Cellulophaga algicola DSM 14237: one gene and its partner. The protein of the gene in region 1 interacts with the protein of each later gene in a pairwise test. Links are inferred from orthologs where the notes say so. Each region holds a gene or a part of one and is shown in the gene's direction. Other genes may lie near its edges. The genes, in order: CELAL_RS10035 and CELAL_RS04340.

Region 1 (12,002 bases):
ATTTGAGGACAAGTACTGTGATGCCTGGTTTTATAGATATGCATGTACATATTGAAAGTGAATCTAATCCTAGGACATATGTAGAGCGTTTCACTGATAACGAAGCAGATATTGCTTTTAAATCAACCGTTTTTGCCAAGAAAACATTAATGGCTGGTTTTACTACAGTTCGAGATTTAGGAGGGTCCGGAGTTAATATAGCTATTAGGAATGCTATAAATAAAGGAATAGTAGTAGGGCCCAGGGTTTTTACAGCAGGTAAATCTATTGCTACTACTGGTGGTCATGCGGATCCTACAAATGGTAGAAGCCATGAGTTTACAGGAGATCCAGGTCCAAAAGAGGGCGTGGTTAATTCTCCTGAAGAAGGTAGAAAAGCGGTTAGACAACGGTATAAAGATGGTGCAGATGTTATAAAAATTACAGCAACAGGTGGCGTTCTTAGTGTGGCTAAGAATGGTAAAAATCCGCAATTTACAATTGATGAGATAAAAGCTATTACGCAAACTGCGGATGATTATGGTATGTTGACAGCAGCGCATGCACATGGTGATGAGGGAATGCAAAGAGCTATAAAAGGCGGTATTAAGACGATAGAGCATGGCAGTTATATGAGTGAAGAAACAATGGAATTAATGAAGCAGTACAATGCGTATTTGGTGCCCACTATTACCGCAGGGAAACAAGTAGCAGAGTAAGCAGAGATTGAAGGGTATTTTCCGGAAGTAGTTGCTGTTAAGGCAAGAGAAATAGGGCCCTTAATTCAAGGAACATTTTCAAAAGCCTATAAGAAAGGGGTGAAAATTGCCTTTGGAACAGATGCAGGGGTATACCCCCATGGCTTAAATGCTAAAGAATTTGGGTATATGGTAGAGGCTGGGATGCCAGCTATTGAAGCCATGCAATCTGCAACGGTAACAAATGCAAATTTATTGGGTGTGGCAGATGAAGTGGGATTAATTAAGGTTGGATATTTTGCAGATATTGTTGCGGTATCAGGTGATCCTCTTCAGGATATATCGCAATTAGAAAATATTACCTTCGTTATGAAAGAGGGCCAAGTTTATAAAAATGAGTTAAAACCCTAGTCTGCTAGAACCAAAATCTACTTCTGTTTCGTACATAAAGTATGATGCTTAATTTTACAGACAGCAACGCGCTTTTAACGGAATCAGTAGATAGTGGTCTTTATCAAAATCTTGTAGCTCAATTGGTGAAAGATTTTGGTTTAGCAAATGTAGATATTGACCTTCCTTTTCAAGTAAACCCTAAGAACTTAAAAACAATTCTTCATCAAAAAATCTATAGATTGATGATGGAGCGTTTTGCAGATTATCTTAATCTATTATATATTATAGATGTTCCAGAAAAAAAGGTAAAAGAGATTAAAGCTTCAGATGTTGTTGATATTTCCAATCATGTTGCTTTTTTAGTGCTGCAACGAGAATATCAAAAAGTATGGTTTAGGCAGAAATATGCTTAAAAATAAATCCTAACAAAAGGAATCAAAGCGTCTGAGTAGATGCTTTTTTCATCATGCAGCACATTGTATTTTAAGCCAACCGTAAAATTCCTATTTACATATCCAGCTCCTAGATAAAGTGCAGGGCTCCAATAGTTATCTTTAAAATCTCCATCCATAAAAGAAGTGGTTCTGTTTATCCTCAACTGCTCTAATTCACCAGATAATTGAATGGCTGGGATTATGTTATACAGGGAAATTAAACTTCCGCCATAAGCGGTAAGTGTATCATCATCAAAGGTGGCATAACTGAAGTTCAATTGTACGCCAGCGGCAAATTTTTCGGATACTTGGTATATTGCACTTGGGGAAATTGAGCCGTTAAAATAACCGTTGCCAAATCCTAGTCCTATTCCTCCGCCAAAACGAACATTATCCCAAAATTCTCCGGAATTTGTATTTTGCGAAAACGTTAGCGTTGACGAAAACGCAAAAAATAAAATCAATTGCCATCTTTTTAAGAACAAATCAGTCAAAATATTCATAATTGTTATTTTTCTTTAATATTAGTACCTAATATAGGACTAGATTTTTGAAATGTTGTATTTTTGACTAAATTTTATTCACAGGGAAGAGAAAATTATTTATGGATAAATATTCCTTTTTAAACGCTGCGCATACTTCGTTTTTTGCAGAGTTATATGACAAGTATTTAATTAATCCAGATAGTGTTGAGCCTAGTTGGCGCGCATTTTTTCAAGGATTTGATTTTGGCCAAGAGAGTCTTTTAGATGAACTTGACTTGCCAGTAACACCAAATAATGTTGCTGCACCATCTGGCACTTCAGAAATGCCACAATCACTACAAAAAGAATTTCAGGTTATTCGATTAATTGACGGGTATAGATCTCGTGGACATTTGTTTACAAAAACAAACCCTGTTCGTGAGCGAAGAAAATACGAGCCAACGTTAGCTATTGAAAATTTTGGCTTATCCTCAGAAGATTTAAATACGGTGTTTACCGCAGGAGAAATTTTAGGCATAGGTCCAAATACCTTAACGGAGATAATTTCGCACTTAACCAATATCTATTGTGATGCAATAGGGGTTGAGTACATGTATATCAGAAGTCCTGAGCGAATTAAGTGGATTCAAGATTGGCTAAATGTCAATGATAACCATCCTAATTATGATGCAGAACAAAAGAAAAAAATTCTTAGAAAACTAAATCAGGCAGTTTCTTTTGAAAGCTTTTTGCATACAAAATATGTAGGTCAAAAACGTTTTTCTTTAGAAGGTAATGAGTCGCTAATACCTGCTTTAGATGCTATTGTGGAACGCGCTGCAGTAATGGGTGTTGAGCAGTTTGTTATGGGTATGGCGCATAGGGGTAGACTAAATGTGCTTACCAATATTTTTGGTAAAGCCGCTAAAGATATCTTTAGCGAATTTGACGGTAAAGATTACGAGCAAGTAATTTTTGATGGTGATGTTAAATATCACTTGGGTTGGACTTCTGAAAGGATGTCTGATAATGGGAATAAAATAAAAATGAACATTGCGCCTAATCCATCTCACTTAGAGACTGTTGGTGCAGTTGTAGAAGGTATAACAAGAGCAAAACAAGATACACATTACAAAGAGGACTTCTCTAAAGTGTTACCAATTGTTGTGCATGGTGATGCAGCCATTGCAGGGCAAGGTTTGGTGTATGAAGTTATCCAGATGGCTAATCTTGATGGTTATAAAACTGGTGGTACAATCCATATGGTGGTAAATAACCAAATAGGTTTTACAACAAATTACCTGGATGCTCGTAGTTCTACTTATTGTACAGATGTAGGTAAAGTAACTTTGAGTCCAGTTTTACATGTTAATGCTGATGATGCAGAAGCTGTTGTTCATGCTTCTTTATTCGCTTTAGAATACAGAATGCGTTATAAGCGAGATGTTTTTCTTGATTTATTAGGGTACCGAAAATATGGGCATAATGAAGGTGATGAGCCTCGTTTTACGCAACCTAAATTATACAAAGCGATAGCCAAACATGAAAGTCCAAGAGATATTTATGCAGCAAAGCTTATTGCAGAAGGTATTATCGATGAAAATTACATTGGTAAATTAGAGCAAGAATATAAAGATTCTTTAGAAACAGAATTAGAAGATTCTCGTAAAGAAGATAAGACCGTAATCACGCCATTTATGGCAGATGAATGGAAAGGTTTTGTTCGTGTTCAAGAAGATGAGATGGTAAAGCCAATTGATACTTCTTATCCGCAAGATAAACTTACGCAAATAGCTAATTCTCTTACGAGTCTACCAAAAGGTAAAAAGTTTTTACGTAAAGTAGATAAGCTTATTGAGGATCGAAGAAAAATGTTCTTTGAGAATGATAAGTTAGATTGGGCTATGGGAGAACTGTTAGCATACGGATCTTTATTGCAAGAAGGTTTTGGCGTTAGAATGTCTGGTCAAGATGTAGAAAGAGGTACTTTTTCTCACCGTCATGCAGTTGTAAAAGTTGAGGATAGTGAAGAGGAAGTTGTTCCTTTAAATTTAATAGAAGGTAAAAAGGGCGATTTCCATATATTTAATTCACACCTTTCAGAATATGGGGTGGTAGGTTTTGATTATGGTTATGCCATGGCTAGCCCTAATACACTTACTATTTGGGAAGCGCAATTTGGAGATTTCAGCAATGGAGCTCAAATTATGATTGACCAATATATTTCTGCAGCAGAAGACAAGTGGAAATTACAAAACGGTTTGGTAATGTTACTGCCACACGGTTATGAAGGTCAGGGTGCAGAACATTCTTCTGCACGTATGGAGCGTTTTTTACAACTTTGCGCAAGTGATAATATGTTTATAGCAGATGTTACAACGCCAGCAAATATGTTTCACCTATTACGTAGACAGATGAAGGCGAATTTTAGAAAGCCTTTGGTTGTATTTACGCCAAAAAGTTTATTGCGTCATCCAAAAGCAGTATCTACTGTAGATGAGTTTGCTAATGGTGGTTTTCAAGAGGTGATAGATGATAGTGCCGCTGATGTTAAAAAAGTAAAAACTCTCGTATTCTGTACGGGTAAATTTTATTATGATTTATTAGCAGCTCGTGAAGAAAATGCTAGAGAAGATGTCGCTTTAGTTCGTGTAGAGCAATTATTTCCATTACCAGCTAGTAAAATGAAGGCGTTAATGAAGAAATATACGAAGGCAGATGATGTTGTTTGGGCACAAGAAGAGCCTAGGAATATGGGAGCTTGGAGTTTTATTATGATGCACTTTAGTGAGGCTAGTAAAGTAAGAGTAGCTTCAAGGCGTTTTTATGCGTCACCAGCAGCGGGTAGTGCAGTGCGCTCTAAACGTCGTCATCAAGAAGTGATAGATTATGTTTTTGATAAGACAAAAGATAACATGATTCGTAAGTAAGCTATTAAGTAAAGAAAAAAAGATACAGGTTAAAAATTAAAATTATACGATAATGATTTTAGAAATGAAAGTTCCTTCACCAGGGGAATCTATAACAGAAGTTGAAATTGCTGCTTGGTTAGTTCAAGACGGAGATTATGTAGAAAAAGATCAAGCAATTGCAGAAGTAGATTCTGATAAAGCAACCTTAGAATTACCTGCTGAAGAAAGTGGTATTATCACTTTGAAAGCAGAAGAGGGTGATGCTGTTGCAGTAGGTGAAGTGGTTTGTTTAATTGATACGAGTGCAGAAAAACCTTCTGGCGCATCAAAAGCTGCTGCTCCAAAAGAGGAAGTGAAAGAAACTCCTAAAGAGGAAAAGAAAGCACCACAGCCTGTACAAGCAAAAGAAACGTATGTATCTGGAGTAGCATCTCCTGCGGCAAAGAAAATATTAGCAGAAAAAGGAATGGAAGCTGGTGCGGTAAAAGGTACTGGTAAAGATGGTAGAATTACTAAAGAAGATGCAGTTCAAGCAGTACCTTCTATGGGAACACCTACTGGAGGAAAAAGAGGAGAAAGCAGGTCTAAATTGTCAATGTTACGTAGAAAAGTAGCAGAGCGTTTAGTGTCTGTTAAGAATGAAACGGCTATGTTAACTACTTTTAATGAAGTAGATATGTCTCCTATTTTTGAATTGAGAAATCAACATAAAGAATCATTCAAAAGTAAACATGGTGTAGGGCTTGGCTTTATGTCTTTCTTTACGCTTGCAGTGGTTAGGGCTTTAGAGCTTTATCCAACAGTGAACTCTATGATTGATGGAAAAGAAATGATTACCTATGATTTCTGTGATATTAGTATAGCGGTTTCAGGTCCAAAAGGATTAATGGTTCCTGTAATTAGAAATGCAGAAAACTTAACCTTTAGAGGGGTAGAAGCAGAGGTTAAAAGATTAGCGATTCGTGCTAGAGAAGGAGAAATCACAGTTAATGAAATGACAGGTGGTACCTTTACTATTACAAATGGTGGTGTCTTTGGTTCAATGTTATCTACACCAATTATAAATCCTCCGCAAAGTGCTATTTTAGGAATGCACAATATTGTTGAGCGTCCTATTGTTCGTAATGGAGAAATAGTAGCTGCACCAATAATGTATCTTGCATTATCATATGATCACAGAATAATTGATGGTAAAGAATCTGTAGGTTTCTTAGTCGCAATTAAAGAAGCATTAGAAAATCCAGTAGAATTATTAATGGATGGCAATGTAATGAAAGCATTAGAATTGTAATTCAATAGTATTAAGTTTGTAAAAAAAGCCTGAAGATGTTTATGATCTTCAGGCTTTTTTAGTGCTTTTTAGTTTTTTAATTACAATGCATATCTGCTCTAGAGCTTGGGTCTGCATTAGGGAAGCATAATCCTGTAGGCAACGCGCCAGGGGTGTATCTATTTAAATTTTTATCGGATAAACTGGTTTCAATGAATGCTGCAATAAGGTCTACTTCTTCTTCGCTTAAATGTAAAGGGGAAAATTTACCCGATAATTCGGAGGTAGAAACTTCTGTATTTTCATGTGTAGCAATGTTCTTGTATGCTATAACTTCTTTGATAGAAGTGAAGCTTCCTCCGTGTCCAAAAAACTGAACATCTGTTAAGTTATAAAGTTGGGGAACTTTAAATTTATAATTATCAGAGGTTTTGTTAGTGAAACCTCCACGGCCTTTTTTGGTAACGTCATCAATAATACCATGTACATTTGGGCCTTCTAGGTCTTTCATACCCAAGGCGTAAAATTCATCAGAGTTTAGTGCGGGTCCATTGTGGCATTGGTAACACTTTGCTTTTCCAAAAAATAAAAGAGCTCCTTTTTTTTCTGTTGGAGTCATAGCATCAAGGTCGCCTTTAAGCCAGTTTTGAAAATTTGTATCGTTAGATAAGATTGTTCTTTCGTAGGCGGCAATTGCTAAACCCGCATATACAAGGGAGTATCTTTCTGTAATAGCAACATCTGGAAAGGCTTTATCAAAAAGACTACTATACTCATTAGCGTCGCAAAAAGCTTTATCTAAGGCCATTCTATGAACAGATAATCCGGCTATCGCTTGGGTTTCTACGCCTTCAAAGCCCATTTGGTTTACGGCTTTTGGTGTTCCTTCGGTCCAATTAGCTTCGGTTCCTATGTTTTTGCTAGTTGCGCCAAATTGTCCATTCCACAACATTAATTTTTGATAGGCTGAGTTTAATACCGTTGGAGATTTTATAGGTTGTACATCAATCATGTCTTCTGTATATAAAGGATCTATGATTCTAGATTCACCAGCAATTCCAAATCCCATTCCTCCATCTCCTATACCTTGTTGTATTCCACTTTGGAAGCCTGCAGCACTATGGTGGCAGCTAGCGCAAGAATAAGTTTCTTTATTCGTTTCTGTTTTTCCTTCTAAGCCAATTCCGGTTTCATGAAATAATAATTGGCCTAATAATACTTTCTCCTCTGTAATTGGATTTTTAGGGTCTGACGGAATTTTGCTATAATCTGTACTATTAGGAAGTATGTAGTAGTTTAAATTTCCGGAAAGCTTTATTAATGTACTTTGTAATTCAGCATTTGTTAAGTCTTCTGCTAATGTTGTGTATTCGCTTTTTGTAGAACAGCTAATAAATAAGGTAAGTAATATAAGGAAGTAGGTTTTCTTTATAGTGGTATTTGAAAACATATAAATAGTAGGGTTTAGAATTTGGGGTAAATGTATGTAGGATTTTTAGAATATTTTCTGATGTAAGTCAATCTGCGTAAAATTTAGGTATTCTTCATTTTTGCCTTAGGTAAAGTACCTTTTTATCATAATCTATGATCGCTTTTCCCTTTTTCAATAGATCTGCACCTATAATTCCGTCTACTGATTTTGCATTATGATTGGTAAGTGCTTCATTTACATGTGTTAAATCAAAGAGAACAATTTTTAATTTTTTGGATGTCCATTTCCCTATTTCAATAGTGTTTTTTGTAGAAATTAAGGTTTCCATGTTTGTGGCGCCAGCTCCAGCAGCTTTTATATTGGATTCTTTTGATGTTAAATTGAAGGATTCAATTTGATCAAAACCTACACAGGTATTAGAAGCTCCAGTGTCTAATATGAAACTTCCTTCTATGCTATTTATTTTTGCTTTAATTTCAAAATGATTGGTACTAGTTAAAACTAGTGGTATTTTAAGGTATTTTTTTTGTTTTAAAAATTCTTTGAGACTCTTCACGTGTTTTTTTGATAAAGATAAGGCTATTTTTGTACCATGATATTTACAGATACACATACCCATTTATACAGTGAGGCATTTGATGATGACAGAATAGAAATTGTTAAAAAAGCGATTGATGCTGGTGTTCAGCGTTTCTTTTTGCCTGCTATAGATTCCACTTTTACTGAATCAATGATAGCCTTAGAGGAAGAATTTCCAGAACATATGTTTTTAATGACGGGTTTGCACCCTACTCATGTAAAAGATAATTATTTAGATGAAATAGCCCATGTAGAAGAGATGCTTAGTAAGCATAAATATTATGCTATTGGTGAAATTGGGATCGACTTATATTGGGATAAATCATTTGTAAAACAACAACAAGAGGCATTTAGAATGCAAATTAAGATTGCCAAAAGAGAGAAATTACCCATAGTTATTCATTGTCGCGATGCATTTGATGAAGTTTTTGAAATCTTAGAAGAAGAGAAGGCGGATGAATTATTTGGAATTTTTCATTGTTTCACTGGTTCAAAAGAGCAAGCGCTCAGGGCTATTGGGTACAATTTGAAATTAGGCATTGGTGGGGTGGCTACTTTTAAGAATGGTAAGATTGATCAATTTTTAAATGAAATAGCTATAGAGCATATAGTTCTTGAGACCGATGCGCCTTATTTGGCGCCAGTGCCATTTAGAGGAAAAAGAAATGAAAGTGCTTACCTTGTTAATGTGGCCACTAAATTAGCGACTATATATAATAGGTCTCTAGCAGAGATAGCAGAAATTACTACAACTAATTCTAAAGCAGTATTTGGAATATAAAATTGCCTATAATGACCAATAAAACTAAAATATTATTAATCTATACCGGCGGTACTATTGGTATGATTAAAGACTATAAAACTGGGGCATTAAAGGCTTTTGACTTTGGTAAATTGCAAAAGAATATACCTGAATTGGCACAATTAGATTGTGAGATTTCTAGTCATTCTTTTGATTCTCCCATAGATTCCTCAAATATTCATACCAGTCATTGGGTGTGTATATCAGAAACTATTGAGGATAATTATGATGCTTATGATGGTTTTGTTGTGCTTCATGGGAGTGACACAATGAGCTATTCTGCTTCTGCATTGAGTTATATGTTAGAAAATTTAACGAAACCAGTTATTTTTACAGGTTCCCAACTGCCAATAGGAGATTTAAGAACAGATGCTAAAGAGAATCTAATTACTTCGGTTCAAATTGCTGCTTTGCAAGCAAAAGGGGTAGCGGTAATCCAAGAGGTAGGTTTGTATTTTGAGTATAAATTGTATCGAGGAAATAGAACAACCAAGTTTAGCGCAGAACATTTTCAGGCATTTGGTTCGTTAAATTACCCTCCGTTAGCAGAATCTGGAGTACATTTAAAGGTGTTTAATGAATATTTGTTGAAGCCAAAAAGGAAAAAAAAGTTAATAGTTCATAAAATTTTAGATAATAATGTGGCTATTTTAAAATTATTTCCAGGTTTTAATGAACAATTATTGCAATCTGTTTTGCAAACACCAAATTTAAAAGCAGTAATAATTGAAACTTATGGCTCAGGAAATGCCCCAACAGATTTATGGCTGGTAGAAAATTTAAAAAAAGCTATAAAAAAAGGGATACATATTATTAACGTTACACAGTGCTCTGGAGGCAGTGTAATTATGGGGCAATATGAAACAAGTGAGCATTTACAGAAGCTGCAAGTTATTAATGGTAAGGATATTACAACAGAAGCGGCTATTACTAAATTAATGTATTTGTTGGGTTGTAAAATCTCAAATAAACTGTTTAAAACTGTTTTTGAAACTTCTCTTCGCGGAGAGATGGCTTAAAATTAACGTTGGAAATTTTATTTAATACTTTTTTTTTTGTTAATTCGACGCCTTGAAAAATTGATTATTAGAGAGGTGGCCGAGTGGTCGAAGGCGCACGCCTGGAAAGTGTGTATACCTCAAAAGGGTATCGAGGGTTCGAATCCCTTCCTCTCTGCAATTAATTTTTAATTTTTTAATTGTAAAATTTTTTTATCTTTAACCCATTAACTAATCTAATTTAAGTTTGAAAGAAATGAAAAGATTATTCTCTATCCTAGCAGTAGCTGGGTTATTTGTATGTAACACAAATACTGTTAACGCTCAAGTAAATGCAAATGCAATTACTTCTAACCTGTCTGCAACTATTGCAACAGCAGCAACTATGATTCAAGATGCAGCTGCAGCAGAGTCAGAAAGAGGTTTTGTTCAAGTATTAAAAGAAAAATTTATTGAAGGTGGAGCTGGCTTCATGGGTATCGTACTATTATGTTTGATACTTGGTTTAGCAGTTGCTATTGAAAGAATTATTTATTTAAACTTGGCAACAACAAACACTACAAAATTAAAGCAAAGAGTTGAAGATGCACTAGCTTCTGGTGGTATCGAGGCTGCTAAAGAAGTTTGTAGAAATACTAAAGGACCTGTTGCGTCTATCTACTACCAAGGTTTAGATAGAGCTGGCGAAAGTATCGAATCTGCTGAAAAAGCGGTTGTTGCTTACGGTGGTGTTCAAATGGGACAACTTGAGAAGAATGTTTCTTGGTTATCTTTATTTATCGCTATTGCTCCAATGCTTGGTTTCATGGGTACTGTAATTGGTATGATTGCTGCCTTCGAGAAAATTGCAGCAGTTGGTAACTTAAGTGCTTCTCTTATTGCAGGTGATATTCAAGTAGCGTTATTGACAACGGTATTTGGTCTTATTGTGGCTATTATTCTTCAAATTTTTTATAATTACATTATCGCTAAGATCGATAGTATTGTAAATGATATGGAAGATTCGTCAATCTCTTTGATTGATATGTTGGTAGATCACAAAAAATAAGTCGCACTTAATACTTAAGTAAAATGAATAAGATAATTAAAATTATATTAATCGTACTCAGCGTCCTAGGTTTAGTTCTATGGGTGATGATTGCAAGAGAACCTGAAGTTACAGTAGGTAATGGATCAATGAATTTTATGTTCATTATTACATTTATCTTGCTTGCTATAGCAGTACTTGCTAGTTTGTTCTTTGGATTGAAAAACGTATTCTCTACACCAGAAGGTCTTAAAAGAACTGCAATTGGAGTAGGTGGTCTTATCGTTGTTGGAATTTTATCATATGTTTTCGCAAGCGGTACAGATGTTAGCATTGAAGCAATGGAGAGAAAAACTGGAATCCTTACGGATGAAAGTACCATTAAAACTATTGGCACATTCTTAAATATGTTTTTCATATTGACGATTATTGCTGTAGGTTCAATGATATTGCCAGGTGTGAAAAAAATGTTTAACAAATAAAATAGATAACTATGCCAAGAAGAGGAGCACCACCAGAGGTTAACGCCGGTTCTATGGCAGACATAGCTTTCTTACTGTTAATCTTTTTCCTAGTAACTACTACTATTGAAACAGATGCAGGTTTAGATCGTATGTTGCCGCCATTTGAGCCGCCTACGGAAGCACCACCAATTATAAAGGAGAAGAATATTTTTACTGTAAATATCAATAAAAATGGACAACTTTTAGTTGAGGATGAACTGGCAGATATAAAAAGTTTGAGAGAAAAAGCGATGACTTTTCTTGATAACGGAGGAGCTTTAAAAGGTTCTGAAGAGTATTGTAACTATTGTAAAGGTAAAAGAGACGAGTCGTCTTCTGATAACCCTACAAAAGCTATTATTTCTTTAAAGAATGATAGAGAAACACAATACGGAGTTTATATTACGGTTCAGAATGAAATCGTAGCTGCGTATAATGAATTGCGTAATAGAGAGTCTGAAAGACTTTATAAGCGTAAATTCACCGATATGGAAGCTGAATATTTGAATCC
Region 2 (11,498 bases), 1.3 Mb from region 1 along the record:
AGATAAAACAAAGCAAGATTGGTTAAACTATCATTATGAAGGTTTTCCTTTAATAGCTTCTTTAACTAAAATAACAGCGTTACAAGCTGATATTAAGTCAACAGAAGAAGATGCTTTAAAATCTATGTTGGAAGGTAACTTAACAGATCAAGTTTCTTTAACAAACTTTAAAACTTCTCTTTTTGGATCTAAATCTGCTTTTTATTCTGGAGAAAAATATGATGGTAAAATTATCATTAGTAAAACAGATAACTCTTCTACACCTGTTAGAGCAGAACTAACTCTTGATGGTAAGAAGTTAACAGCAGATACAGATTACAAACTTGAAGCTGGTGGTGTTAAAATGTTGATCAATACGGGTAACCCAGGAGATCACGTAGTAGCAGGTACAATTTTCTTTATGCAAGATGGTACAGAAGTTCCAGTAGAAGTAAATAATTCTTTTGCTACTATTTCTAAGCCTAATGCAGCGTTAATTGCAGCAGATAAGATGAATGTAGTGTATCGTGGTGTTGCTAACCCAATGACCATTTCTATACCAGGTATTCCTGATAATAAAGTTAGTGCTTCTGCTCCTGGATTATCTAAGAGATCTGGAAGTCAGTATGTTATGAACCCTAGTACAGGTAGAGAGGTTACAATTATGGCTTCAGGAACATTACCAGATGGTTCTAGAATAAATACACCAGCTAAATTTAGAATTAAAGATATTCCTAGACCAAATGGTACAATTAGAGGAGAAACTAACACTGCTAAAATGCCTAGAACTAACTTAGAAATATCTACTGTTGGTGCATTATTAGAAGATTTTGATTTTGATTTAAATCTTGCTGTAAGTGGATTCAAATTTAAAGTTCCTGGTCAACCAACGGTGGTAGTTAGAGGTAATAAATTGAATGGTGCTGCGAAGTCTGCTTTAAAAAGAGCTGGCCGTGGAGATGCTGTTCAGATATTCGATATCGAAGCTTATATAACAAATAACAAGTCTTACAGGTTGAAAAAAGTATCACCAGTAGTGGTTGAACTTACTAACTAGTAATAAAATTTATTGAAAAGCGTTATAAGTTTATAAGAACGTAGTTTCTAAACGACTTATAACGAATTTCAGTAAAGGTGTAAAAACAAATAAATTTTTAAAAATGAATTGGAAAAATGTTTTATTAATTGGTGCGGTAACTTTATTGCCAATATCAATGGTGGCTCAGGCAAATATATTAAATGCCAAAAAACCTGAAGAGATAGGTAAGAAAACAGATTCTCAAATAGAGAACGATAATGACGCTCCTTTAGAATACGGTTATGTTGATGATAGAGATATTCTATGGTCAAAAACAGTATGGGAGGTTATCGATTTAGATGAGAGAGTAAACTTTCCTTTATACTATCCAGTTGATACTGTAAATATTGGTTCTGATAGAAGATCTTTGTATGATGTTTTAATTAAAAACATTAAAAACGGTAAAATTAAAGATATCTACGCAGATTCTTATTTTACGGAGAAAAGAGAATTCTCTGACTTAGAAGCTACCATGCAAAAAATTGATACAACCGATTACGGTTACGAGCAATATAATGCAGGTGAGCAAGTGTCTCCAGAATATGTTAACAGAAGAGATTTAGCAGCAGCTGATTTAGAAGAATACTTAATAAAAGGTATTTGGTATTTTGATAAGCGTCAAGGTGAATTAAAATACAGACTTTTAGGTATTGCTCCAAGAGCTCCAGATGTTAACTTTATTGATGATGAATCTATGGATCAAGAAGAAAACAAAGTTGCATTGTTTTGGGTATGGTACCCAAGTGCAAGACAAATTCTTCATGAAGCCAAAGTATTTAATCAACGAAACTCTGCACAGCCTATATCTTTTGATATGTTGTTAAATGCAAGAAGATTTAATGCAACAATTTATAAAGAAGATAACGTGTTTGGTGATCGTGCCATTAAAGATTATATTTCAGATAACTCTTTATTCCAATTACTAGAATCTAATCGTATCAAAGAAACAATTAGAGATAAGGAACAGGATATGTGGAGTTACTAATTTAAAAATTCCAATTCAATATAAAACAAAAAAGTCTTAGCCATTGGTTAAGGCTTTTTTTTATGCCAATTAGCTACCTTTGCGGTATGATAGATTATTTAATCGTAGGCCTTGGGTTGGCGGGTATTTCTTTTTGTGAACAACTTGAGGGGAATTCCAAAACATACCGTGTAATTGCAGATAAATCACAAACGTCATCAGTTGTCGCTGGTGGTTTGTATAACCCAGTAATATTAAAACGTTTTACGCTTGCTTGGAATGCTAAAGAACAACTTGAACAAGCTTTGCCTTTTTATGAAAAATTATCAAAGAAACTTCAAGTTCAGCTAGATTTTAAAATTCCTGTGTTACGAAGGTTTGCATCTATTGAAGAGCAAAATATGTGGTTTGAAGCTTCAGATAAACCACAACTCAACTACTTCCTATCGACTACAATTAAAAAAAACAATAATGTAAGTGTTGATGCTCCATTTGGTTATGGGGAAGTACGGCATACCGGAAGAATAGATACCAAGGTGTTGTTAGTAAATTATGAAAGGTATCTTTTAGAGAAGGAATTACTGCAGCAAGAAACTTTTGATTATACTTGCCTTGAAATAAACGAAGATGCTATTACGTATAAAGGAGTAACTGCTAAAAAAATTATTTTTGCTACAGGCTTTGGTTTAACTGATAATCCGTTTTTTAACTATTTGCCGCTCAATGGTACTAAGGGAGAGTTATTGACCATAAAAGCACCAGCCTTAAAAGAAGAAAATGTAATAAAATCTTCGGTTTTTATTATCCCATTAGGATCAGATTTATATAGGGTAGGGGCTACTTATAAATGGAAAGATAAAACCAATTTACCTACAGAAGAATCTAAGCTTGAGTTATTAGAAAAACTAGATACTTTTTTAAACTGTGCTTATGAAGTTGTAGATCATGTTGCAGGGATAAGGCCAACGGTAGCAGATCGCAGACCTTTAGTAGGGCAACACCCTGATGAAAAAAAATTATTCATTTTAAATGGGTTTGGATCTAGAGGAGTAATGATTGCCCCAACGGCATCGGCATCCTTATACCAATTTATAGAAAATAAGGAAGCTATTCACCCAGAGATGAATATAGCACGTTTTACAAAAAAATACTATCAGAAAAAATAAGGAGTTTATTTAAAGGGTCTCTTTTTTTGATTCATTTTTAACGGCATTAGGTTCGTAGCTAATAAAGATATTAATCCAGATATTACGGCTTAAGCGCATAATGAGTGGCATAAATACAACTAGTGTTCCCATGATCGTGAAAAAACTTGTTTTTAAACTAGTTCCAATGAATAAAAAAGTAATTACAAATGCAGCTACCGCAAAAGCAATTCCTACACCATAACTTACGTACATTGCGCCATAAAAAAATGAAGGTTCTATTTTGTATTTTGTACCGCAATTTGAACAACGCTCGTGCATTTTAAAAATTTTGGTCATATGATAGGGGTTTTTATCCAAATACATGCTTTCATTTTGGCATTTGGGACAAGTTCCTGTTAAAATACTGTAGAGTTTGTTTCCTTTTTTTAACATTTGCAAAAGTTTTAGCAAAAATAAGATTTTAGGAAGTCTTCTTATGTAACTAAAGTCACAAAAAACTAACAAAGAAAAATAAATACAATAAATGCTTAATATTCATAATCTTTCTGTTTCATTCGCTGGCGAATATCTATTTGAAGAAATTTCATTTCGCTTAAATACTGGCGATAGAGTTGGCCTAATAGGTAAAAATGGAGCAGGAAAATCTACCTTGTTAAAACTCTTGTCTAAAGAAATGCAACCAGATACAGGGATTATAGCTTCAGATAAAGAAGTTCGTATCGGTTTTTTAAAGCAAGATTTAGATTTTGAACTGGGCAGAACTGTTTTAGAAGAATCATATCAAGCATTTGAGGAAATTATAGCTTTAGAAAAACAATTAGAGTACACCAACCAGCAGCTTGCAGAACGTACCGATTATGAAAGTGATGGGTATACCAAGCTTATTGAAGATTTGAGTGATATAACCCATCACTATGAAATTTTAGGAGGGTATAACTACCAGGGAGAAACAGAAAAAATATTATTAGGATTAGGTTTTAAAAGAGAAGATTTTGACAAATTCACCGATACGTTTTCAGGAGGATGGCGTATGCGGATAGAATTAGCGAAATTATTACTTCAGAATAACGATGTTTTGCTTTTAGATGAGCCTACCAACCACTTAGATATTGAATCTATTATTTGGTTAGAACAATTTTTAAGATCTAGCTCAAGTGCCGTAGCAATTGTATCGCATGATAAAATGTTCTTAGATAATGTTACGAACAGAACTATAGAGATTTCTTTAGGGAGAATTTACGATTATAATAAACCATATTCAGAGTTTTTAGTGCTTCGTAAAGAGATCCAAGAGCAACAATTAAGTGCGCAAAGAAATCAGGAAAAACAAATACAACAGACAGAAAAGTTAATTGAGAAATTTAGAGCAAAAGCTTCTAAAGCAACAATGGCACAATCTTTAATAAAAAAGCTAGATAAGCTAGACCGTATAGCGGTAGATGAAGATGATAATAGTGTTATGAATTTAAAATTTCCAATATCAGTTGTTCCAGGTAGGGTTGTGATTGAAATTGAGGATTTATCTAAGCATTATGGAGAAAAAGAAGTATTAAACAATATAGATTTACTAATAGAACGCGATATTAAGACCGCTTTTGTTGGGCAGAATGGACAAGGTAAATCAACATTAGCTAAAATTATTGTTGGAGATATAGAACATCAAGGTCGCCTTAAACTAGGGCATAATGTGCAAATAGGATATTTTGCTCAAAATCAAGCAGAATATTTAGATGGTAATAAAACCATACTAAATACGATGATTGATGCGGCTAATGAAACCAATAGGAGTAAAGTAAGAGATATTTTGGGTTCTTTTCTATTTAGAGGAGACGAGGTAGATAAATATGTGAAAGTATTATCTGGTGGAGAAAGAAACCGTTTAGCATTAGCTAAAATGCTCTTACAGCCTTTTAACGTCTTGGTGATGGATGAACCTACCAACCACTTAGATATAAAATCTAAAAATGTGTTAAAACAAGCACTACAGAGTTTTGAAGGAACTTTAATTCTTGTTTCTCATGATAGAGATTTTTTACAAGGTCTTACGAGCAATGTGTATGAATTTAAAGATGGTGCAATAAAAGAGTATTTGGGTGATATAGATTTTTACTTAGAACAACGTAAGGTTGAGGATTTTAGAGAAATAGAGAAAAAACAAGTTAAAGTTTCTAAAAAGGAGAAAAAGTCTGTAACGAAAGAAGTGAGTTATGAGGACCAAAAAAAGCTGAAGTCCCTTAACAATAAATTGAGTTCAGTTGAAAGTAATATTTCACAATTAGAGAAGGAAATTAAACAAATAGATAAAGACTTATTAAACCATTATGATGCCACTATTGCAAAGCCAGGTTTTTTTGATTCTTATGAGAAAAAGAAGAAGACTTTAAAGCAATTAATGGAGCAATGGGAGGACATTACACTAAAATTAGAAGAACTTTCTTAATATTTTTTACAGGTTATCATCCATTTACTACACATAATCGTGTTTTCACAACGTAATTGGATGATTTACATGTAGTTCATCGAATTCTTATACAACATACGGCATATTAGCATAAATTTGTAAGAGTATTCTTATACTTGTTATAGGGGTATTTTATTAAATATAAGGTATGAAGATTAAAATTTGGAGATCACTGCTAGTTATTTTGTTTTTTACAACGACTACATTTGCCATTCCTAGAGCAGAAAAAAAAGCACTTATAGATTTATATGAGAGCACTAATGGTGAGCATTGGAAAGTCTCGTGGGATTTATCTAGTAATGTAACTAATTGGGCGGGTGTAATAATCGAAAACAACCACGTAATTTCAATTACTTTATTTAATAATAATCTAACAGGAAGCTTACCAGTAAGTATTGGTAATTTGCAAAATTTAAGAATATTGAATCTAGCCTTTAATCGTGTTGAAGGAAATCTACCTATTGGTTTGTTTCAATTAGCAAATCTGGAAGTATTACGATTGGGGAAAAATAAATTACAAGGTGCTATTCCTAATGAAATAGGAGCATTGAGAAAACTAGAACATTTAGATCTTTTTAATAACAATATTTCAGGAAATCTACCTGAAATACTAGGCTCTTTAGAAAATTTGAAAGTAATATCGCTTTCAAATAATAATTTAGAAGGAGAACTTCCGGTATCTATTATTAACTTATCAAAATTAGAACGGTTAGAGTTATCAGAAAATAATTTAAAAGGAGATATTCCTCAAAATATAAGTACGCTAAAAAGCTTAAAAACGTTGGTGATTGCTGATAATTATTTCTCAAGCAAATTTCCGTCTGAAATATTAAAGATGAAAAACTTAGAAGTATTGCAGATTCAAAAAAATGATTTTGAGATACATCTTGTTACAGATTTTTCATCTGCAGCATCTAGTTTGGTAGTTTTTGATTTTGATGGCAATACAAATACATCATATAATAAACGGAATTTAAAAGACCTTTATTTAGACTCGAATACACGTACGGCAAAGACTAAGTTTGAAGATGGTGAAGATAATTAATAGGATATAAAATATCATAAGTATGAAAAGGATGATGAAAACATTTTTGATAATTGCAGTATGTATAAGTTTTAATTCTTATGCTGAGATTTCTAAAGTAGAAAAAGAGGCTTTAATTGATTTGTATACGCAAACCGGTGGCCAAGATTGGGATCATACTTGGGATTTAAATAGTCCGGTGACTACTTGGTATGGCGTTTCTGTGAAGAATGATAGAGTCGTAAAGATTAATCTGTTTCACAATAATTTAAGTGGTGTGTTGCCTGGGAGTATTGGAACATTCAAAAATCTAAAGGAATTAAATTTAGCCTTCAATCAATTAACAGGGGAGCTACCTTTAGAGATTAGTACTTTACAAAATCTTGAAATTCTAAAATTAGAAATGAATAGATTGAAGGGGTCTTTACCAGAAAACTTAGGTCAGATGACTGCGTTGCAAGAATTAACCGCTTTCAATAATTTTTTATCAGGTGAAATACCAAATAGTATAGGGGATTTAAAAGCACTTAGAACTCTAAATTTATCCAGTAATAACTTAAAGGGGATTATACCTTTATCTATAGGTAAGTTAGACCAATTAGAGTCCTTAGGTTTATTTGAGAATAGGCTAGAAGGAGAACTACCTTCTGAATTAGGTAATTTAATAAATTTAAAAGAATTAGTATTAGCTAATAATCAATTAAATGGAGCAATACCTAAAGAGGTAGGTCAATTAGCAAGCTTACAAATTTTTCAAATACAGAATAACGGATTTGATTCTTTTGAAGATATCTATTCCTTAAAAGTGAGTAGCTTATTGGTGTTTGATTTTGACAATGAAAAAATTGAAACCGCTCCAGATTTTAAAGACATCAAAAAATATACAACAAGAATGGCCGATACTAAATTTGAGGATGATACCAATAATTAAAAATAATAAACTAAGTTAATTAAAAAGAGATACTATATAGTATCTCTTTTTTTATACATTTATCATAAATATAACGATTTTACGTTATAGCTAATACGTAACCTATTTATAAACCATAAATGAAAGGTGATTACAACCAAGCCTATCGTTTAAATGTATTAACCAAATCATGAGATTAATAAACAAACAAGTATTATTTGTTTTCTTGTGTTCTTATTGTTTTATCTCCAAGGCCCAAGTTCCTGAAGATGAAAAGAACGCATTATTATCATTGTTTACAGCTACTAATGGAGCTAATTGGAATATTCAATGGGATATTTCAGAACCTGTAGAAAATTGGTATGGAATAAAAATCAGCGATCATCACGTAGTTTCAATAGCCTTAGGAAGAAATAACCTTACAGGTTGCCTACCTAAAGAAATGGCAGCATTAAAAAAACTAGAGGTATTAGATTTATCATTGAACAACTTAAAAGGTAATTTTCCCATAGAAGTTTTAGGTCTTATAGAATTAAAGGAGATTAGTCTTGAAATGAATAATTTAAAAAACAAGATACCTAGTGAGTTTAGTTTATTGCAAAAATTAGAAGTGCTTTCTTTATATAATAATGCATTTATTGGTCCAATTCCTGAAAGTCTTGGAACGATTAAAAACCTTAAAATAATTAATCTTTCAGGTAATTATTTGGAAGGGACCATACCTTTATCTTTCGAAGCCTTGAATAATTTGGAGGTTTTGGGATTGTTTGGGAATAAATTGAGCGGGGTTATAGCTTTAAATTTTGATAAATTACCAAAGCTGTATGAACTTACACTTGCTTATAATAAATTTAGTGGCCCTGTTCCTAAGGGGATAGAAGGATTGGGAGATTTAAAATACTTACAACTTCAAGGGAATAATTTTGTCTCTTTTGAAAATTTAAAGAATCTTAATAAAGAGCGACTCATTACTTTAAATACGGATAGTGTAGGCTTACAAAAAGGAGCAGAATTAGTAGAGTTAGAGCTGGTACCAGTATTAAAGCCCATAGTAGAAGAGTTGAAATTAGAATAAGATAAAAAATATATAATTATTTTAAAGGGGTGCTATTTATAGTGCCCTTTTTTTTGATATGAAAACAAAAGGCTGTTGAGGTTTTTTTAAGAAATGTTTAACTAAACGAAATTAAACTATTGAATAGTTTTGTAGTCTAACCCCATTCCAAGCTACCAATTTAATTATGAGAAAAATAGTACTATCTATTATAGGCATTGTCCTAATTGCACTTTCTGTTTTCGCAGCCATAACATTAATAAACAATAAAAATGAAAAAAAACCTAAACCAGAAAAAGTAATAAAAACTGTTTTTGCTTCAAAGGTTATCAATGGTACAATTCCAATTGTAATTTCTGCGCATGGTAATGTTGTTGCTAAAAGGCGTGTAGAGCTTTATGCCGAGGTACAAGGAGTTTTTAAAAAAGGCAGCAAACTTTTTAAAACAGGTGAGAGTTATAACAGAGGAGAGGCAATCATACGTATTGATGCTGCAGAATATAGCGCTACAGTTCAATCAGCAAAAAGTAACTTATATAATCTTTTAACGTCTATAATGCCAGACTTAAGGTTAGACTATCCTGAAATATATAGTAAATGGCAAGCATATTTGAGTGCGTTTGACATGAACAAAACTATAGCGGTATTACCAGAAATGACCACTGATAAAGAAAAATACTTTATTACAGGTAGAGGAATCTTGACTAGCTATTATGATGTTAAAACTCTTGAGCAACGTTTGGCCAAATACAGAATATCAGCTCCTTTCAACGGTATTTTAACGGAGGCTTTGGTTAATGAGGGCACGCTCGTGAGAACTGGTCAAAAATTGGGGGAGTTTATTAATACGGATGTGTATGAGCTTGAAGTGTCCATACCAAAAACATATAGCGATTTATTACAAATTGGTGAAACGGTACATTTAATAAATCTTGATAAGACAAATGAGTATAGCGGAATTGTCACTAGAATAAATGGGAATGTTGATCAGGCATCTCAAACAATAAAAGCTTTTATAGAGATAAAAAATAAAGGATTAAAAGAAGGAATGTATTTAGAGGCAAAACTAAATGCTAAGAAAGAAGAAAATGCAATAGAAGTAGCTAGAGGTTTACTTTTAGAAAATGATCAAATTTTCGTAATTCATGACAGTGTATTAGATGTTATAGATGTAACTCCAATATATTTTTCAGATAAAACTGTAGTTTTAAAAAACGTTCCTGATGGCGAAACCATTGTTTCAAAACCTGTTGTAGGTGCTTACGCAGGAATGTTAGTTAAGAAATTAATGGATAACAAAGTTAAAGCAGGGAACTAATGAAAAAGATTATAACATATTTCATTAAATACCATGTAGCTGTCTCCGTTTTTCTTTTAGCCATTACGGTATTTGGTATTGTGGGGGTAATGTCTCTAAAGTCGTCATTCTTTCCATTAGTAGATTCTAGTGTAATATCTATAACTATTGCCTATCCAGGTGCATCTCCTCAAGAAATTGAAGAAGGGATTGTCTTAAAAATTGAAGACAATTTAAAGGGACTAGAAGGAGTAGATAGAGTTACGTCTAAATCTAGTGAGAATAGTGGTTCTATAAGTGTTGAGATTGAAAAAGGGGAGAATATTGATTTTATGCTTTTAGAAGTAAAAAATGCGGTAGATAGAGTTCCTTCTTTTCCAACAGGCATGGAGCCTTTGGTGGTTGCCAAAAATGAAAATATTAGAGAAACTATTAGTTTTGCAATTAGTGGGGAAAATATTCCACTCGTTACATTAAAGCAGATAGGAAGGCAAATTGAAAATGATATAAGAGCTATAGATGGAATCTCTCAGATAGAAATTTCTGGTTTCCCTAATGAGGAAATAGAAATAGCAGTAAATGAAAATAGTTTATTAGCGTATAGCATTTCATTTAGTGATGTATCAGCAGCAGTTTCTAATGCAAATATTTTAGTCACAGGGGGGAATATTAAAACCGATACTGAAGAATTTTTAATTAGAGCCAATAACCGATCTTATTATGGGGATGAAATAACTAATTTGATAATTAAAGCGAGCCCTTCTGGACAGATCATTAGACTAAAAGATGTTGCGATTATTAGAGATCGTTTTGAAGAATCGCCTAATGCCTCTTACTATAACGGCAACTTATCCGTATCTGTGGCGATCACGAATACAAATTCTGAAGATTTAACGACATCTGCAGAAAGGGTGAATGAATATGTTGAAGATTTTAATCAGAAATATAATAATGTCCATTTAGATGTTATTCGGGATCAATCAATAACTCTAAATCAGCGTACGCAACTTCTAATTACTAATGCTTGGCAAGGAATGTTGTTAGTTCTTATTTTCTTATCCTTATTTTTAAATACACGTTTGGCATTTTGGGTAGCTTTTGGTCTCCCTATTTCTTTTTTAGGGATGTTTATTTTTGCAGGATATTTTGACGTTACTATAAATATTCTTTCCCTTTTCGGGATGATTATTGTAATTGGTATTTTGGTTGATGATGGAATTGTAATTGCAGAAAATATATACCAACATTATGAAAAAGGAAAATCGCCAATACAAGCTGCTATTGATGGAACATTAGAAGTAGTACCACCTATTGTATCTGCAATTATAACAACAATGCTGGCTTTTTCAATGTTTTTGTTTTTAGATGGTAGAATAGGAGATGTCTTTAGTGAAGTCTCCGTAATTGTACTGTTAACATTGGTAATCTCTTTAGTAGAAGCTTTAATTATTTTGCCTGCCCATTTAGCACATTCCAAAGCATTGCAAACTATTGAAGATAAGCCTAAGACTAAGTTAGGCCAGGCTTTTGCTAAACTACGCGTAATTAACCAAGCAGGAGATCGCTTTATGAATTGGATGCGA

Evidence for each region.
Region 2: the proteins of CELAL_RS10035 (region 1) and CELAL_RS04340 interact in binary tests that used the Escherichia coli proteins (3 or more experiments, as listed by UniProt). The link is inferred for Cellulophaga algicola DSM 14237 from one-to-one orthologs.

Annotation. Positions count from the first base shown.
Region 1 is NC_014934.1:2,305,846-2,317,847, forward strand. Bases 1,730-5,098 are described here. They hold CELAL_RS10035 (2-oxoglutarate dehydrogenase E1 component), read left to right. Parts: upstream 1,730-2,108; coding sequence 2,109-4,898; downstream 4,899-5,098. Other genes in these bases: CELAL_RS10030 (hypothetical protein), read right to left, coding at 1,730-2,007; odhB (2-oxoglutarate dehydrogenase complex dihydrolipoyllysine-residue succinyltransferase), read left to right, coding at 4,951-5,098. Outside these bases: CELAL_RS10025 (hypothetical protein), read left to right, coding at 1,130-1,483; more of CELAL_RS10030, read right to left, coding at 1,480-1,729; more of odhB, read left to right, coding at 5,099-6,171; CELAL_RS10045 (cytochrome-c peroxidase), read right to left, coding at 6,248-7,600; CELAL_RS10050 (retropepsin-like aspartic protease family protein), read right to left, coding at 7,695-8,138; CELAL_RS10055 (TatD family hydrolase), read left to right, coding at 8,175-8,942; CELAL_RS10060 (asparaginase), read left to right, coding at 8,951-9,982; CELAL_RS10070 (MotA/TolQ/ExbB proton channel family protein), read left to right, coding at 10,218-11,009; CELAL_RS10075 (hypothetical protein), read left to right, coding at 11,033-11,470; CELAL_RS10080 (ExbD/TolR family protein), read left to right, coding at 11,482-12,002. UniProt on the Escherichia coli protein: E1 component of the 2-oxoglutarate dehydrogenase (OGDH) complex which catalyzes the decarboxylation of 2-oxoglutarate, the first step in the conversion of 2-oxoglutarate to succinyl-CoA and CO(2).
Region 2 is NC_014934.1:999,313-1,010,810, reverse strand. What follows is about bases 3,286-6,150. They hold CELAL_RS04340 (ABC-F family ATP-binding cassette domain-containing protein), read left to right. Parts: upstream 3,286-3,692; coding sequence 3,693-5,609; downstream 5,610-6,150. Other genes in these bases: CELAL_RS04335 (leucine-rich repeat domain-containing protein), read left to right, coding at 5,779-6,150; CELAL_RS04345 (DUF983 domain-containing protein), read right to left, coding at 3,286-3,601. In the rest of the region: porM (type IX secretion system motor protein PorM/GldM), read left to right, coding at 1-1,036; porN (type IX secretion system ring subunit PorN/GldN), read left to right, coding at 1,140-2,042; CELAL_RS04350 (NAD(P)/FAD-dependent oxidoreductase), read left to right, coding at 2,105-3,187; more of CELAL_RS04345, read right to left, coding at 3,197-3,285; more of CELAL_RS04335, read left to right, coding at 6,151-6,675; CELAL_RS04330 (leucine-rich repeat domain-containing protein), read left to right, coding at 6,707-7,585; CELAL_RS04325 (hypothetical protein), read left to right, coding at 7,755-8,639; CELAL_RS04320 (efflux RND transporter periplasmic adaptor subunit), read left to right, coding at 8,806-9,936; CELAL_RS04315 (efflux RND transporter permease subunit), read left to right, coding at 9,936-11,498. UniProt on the Escherichia coli protein: Genetic data indicate it may be involved in ribosome assembly or function.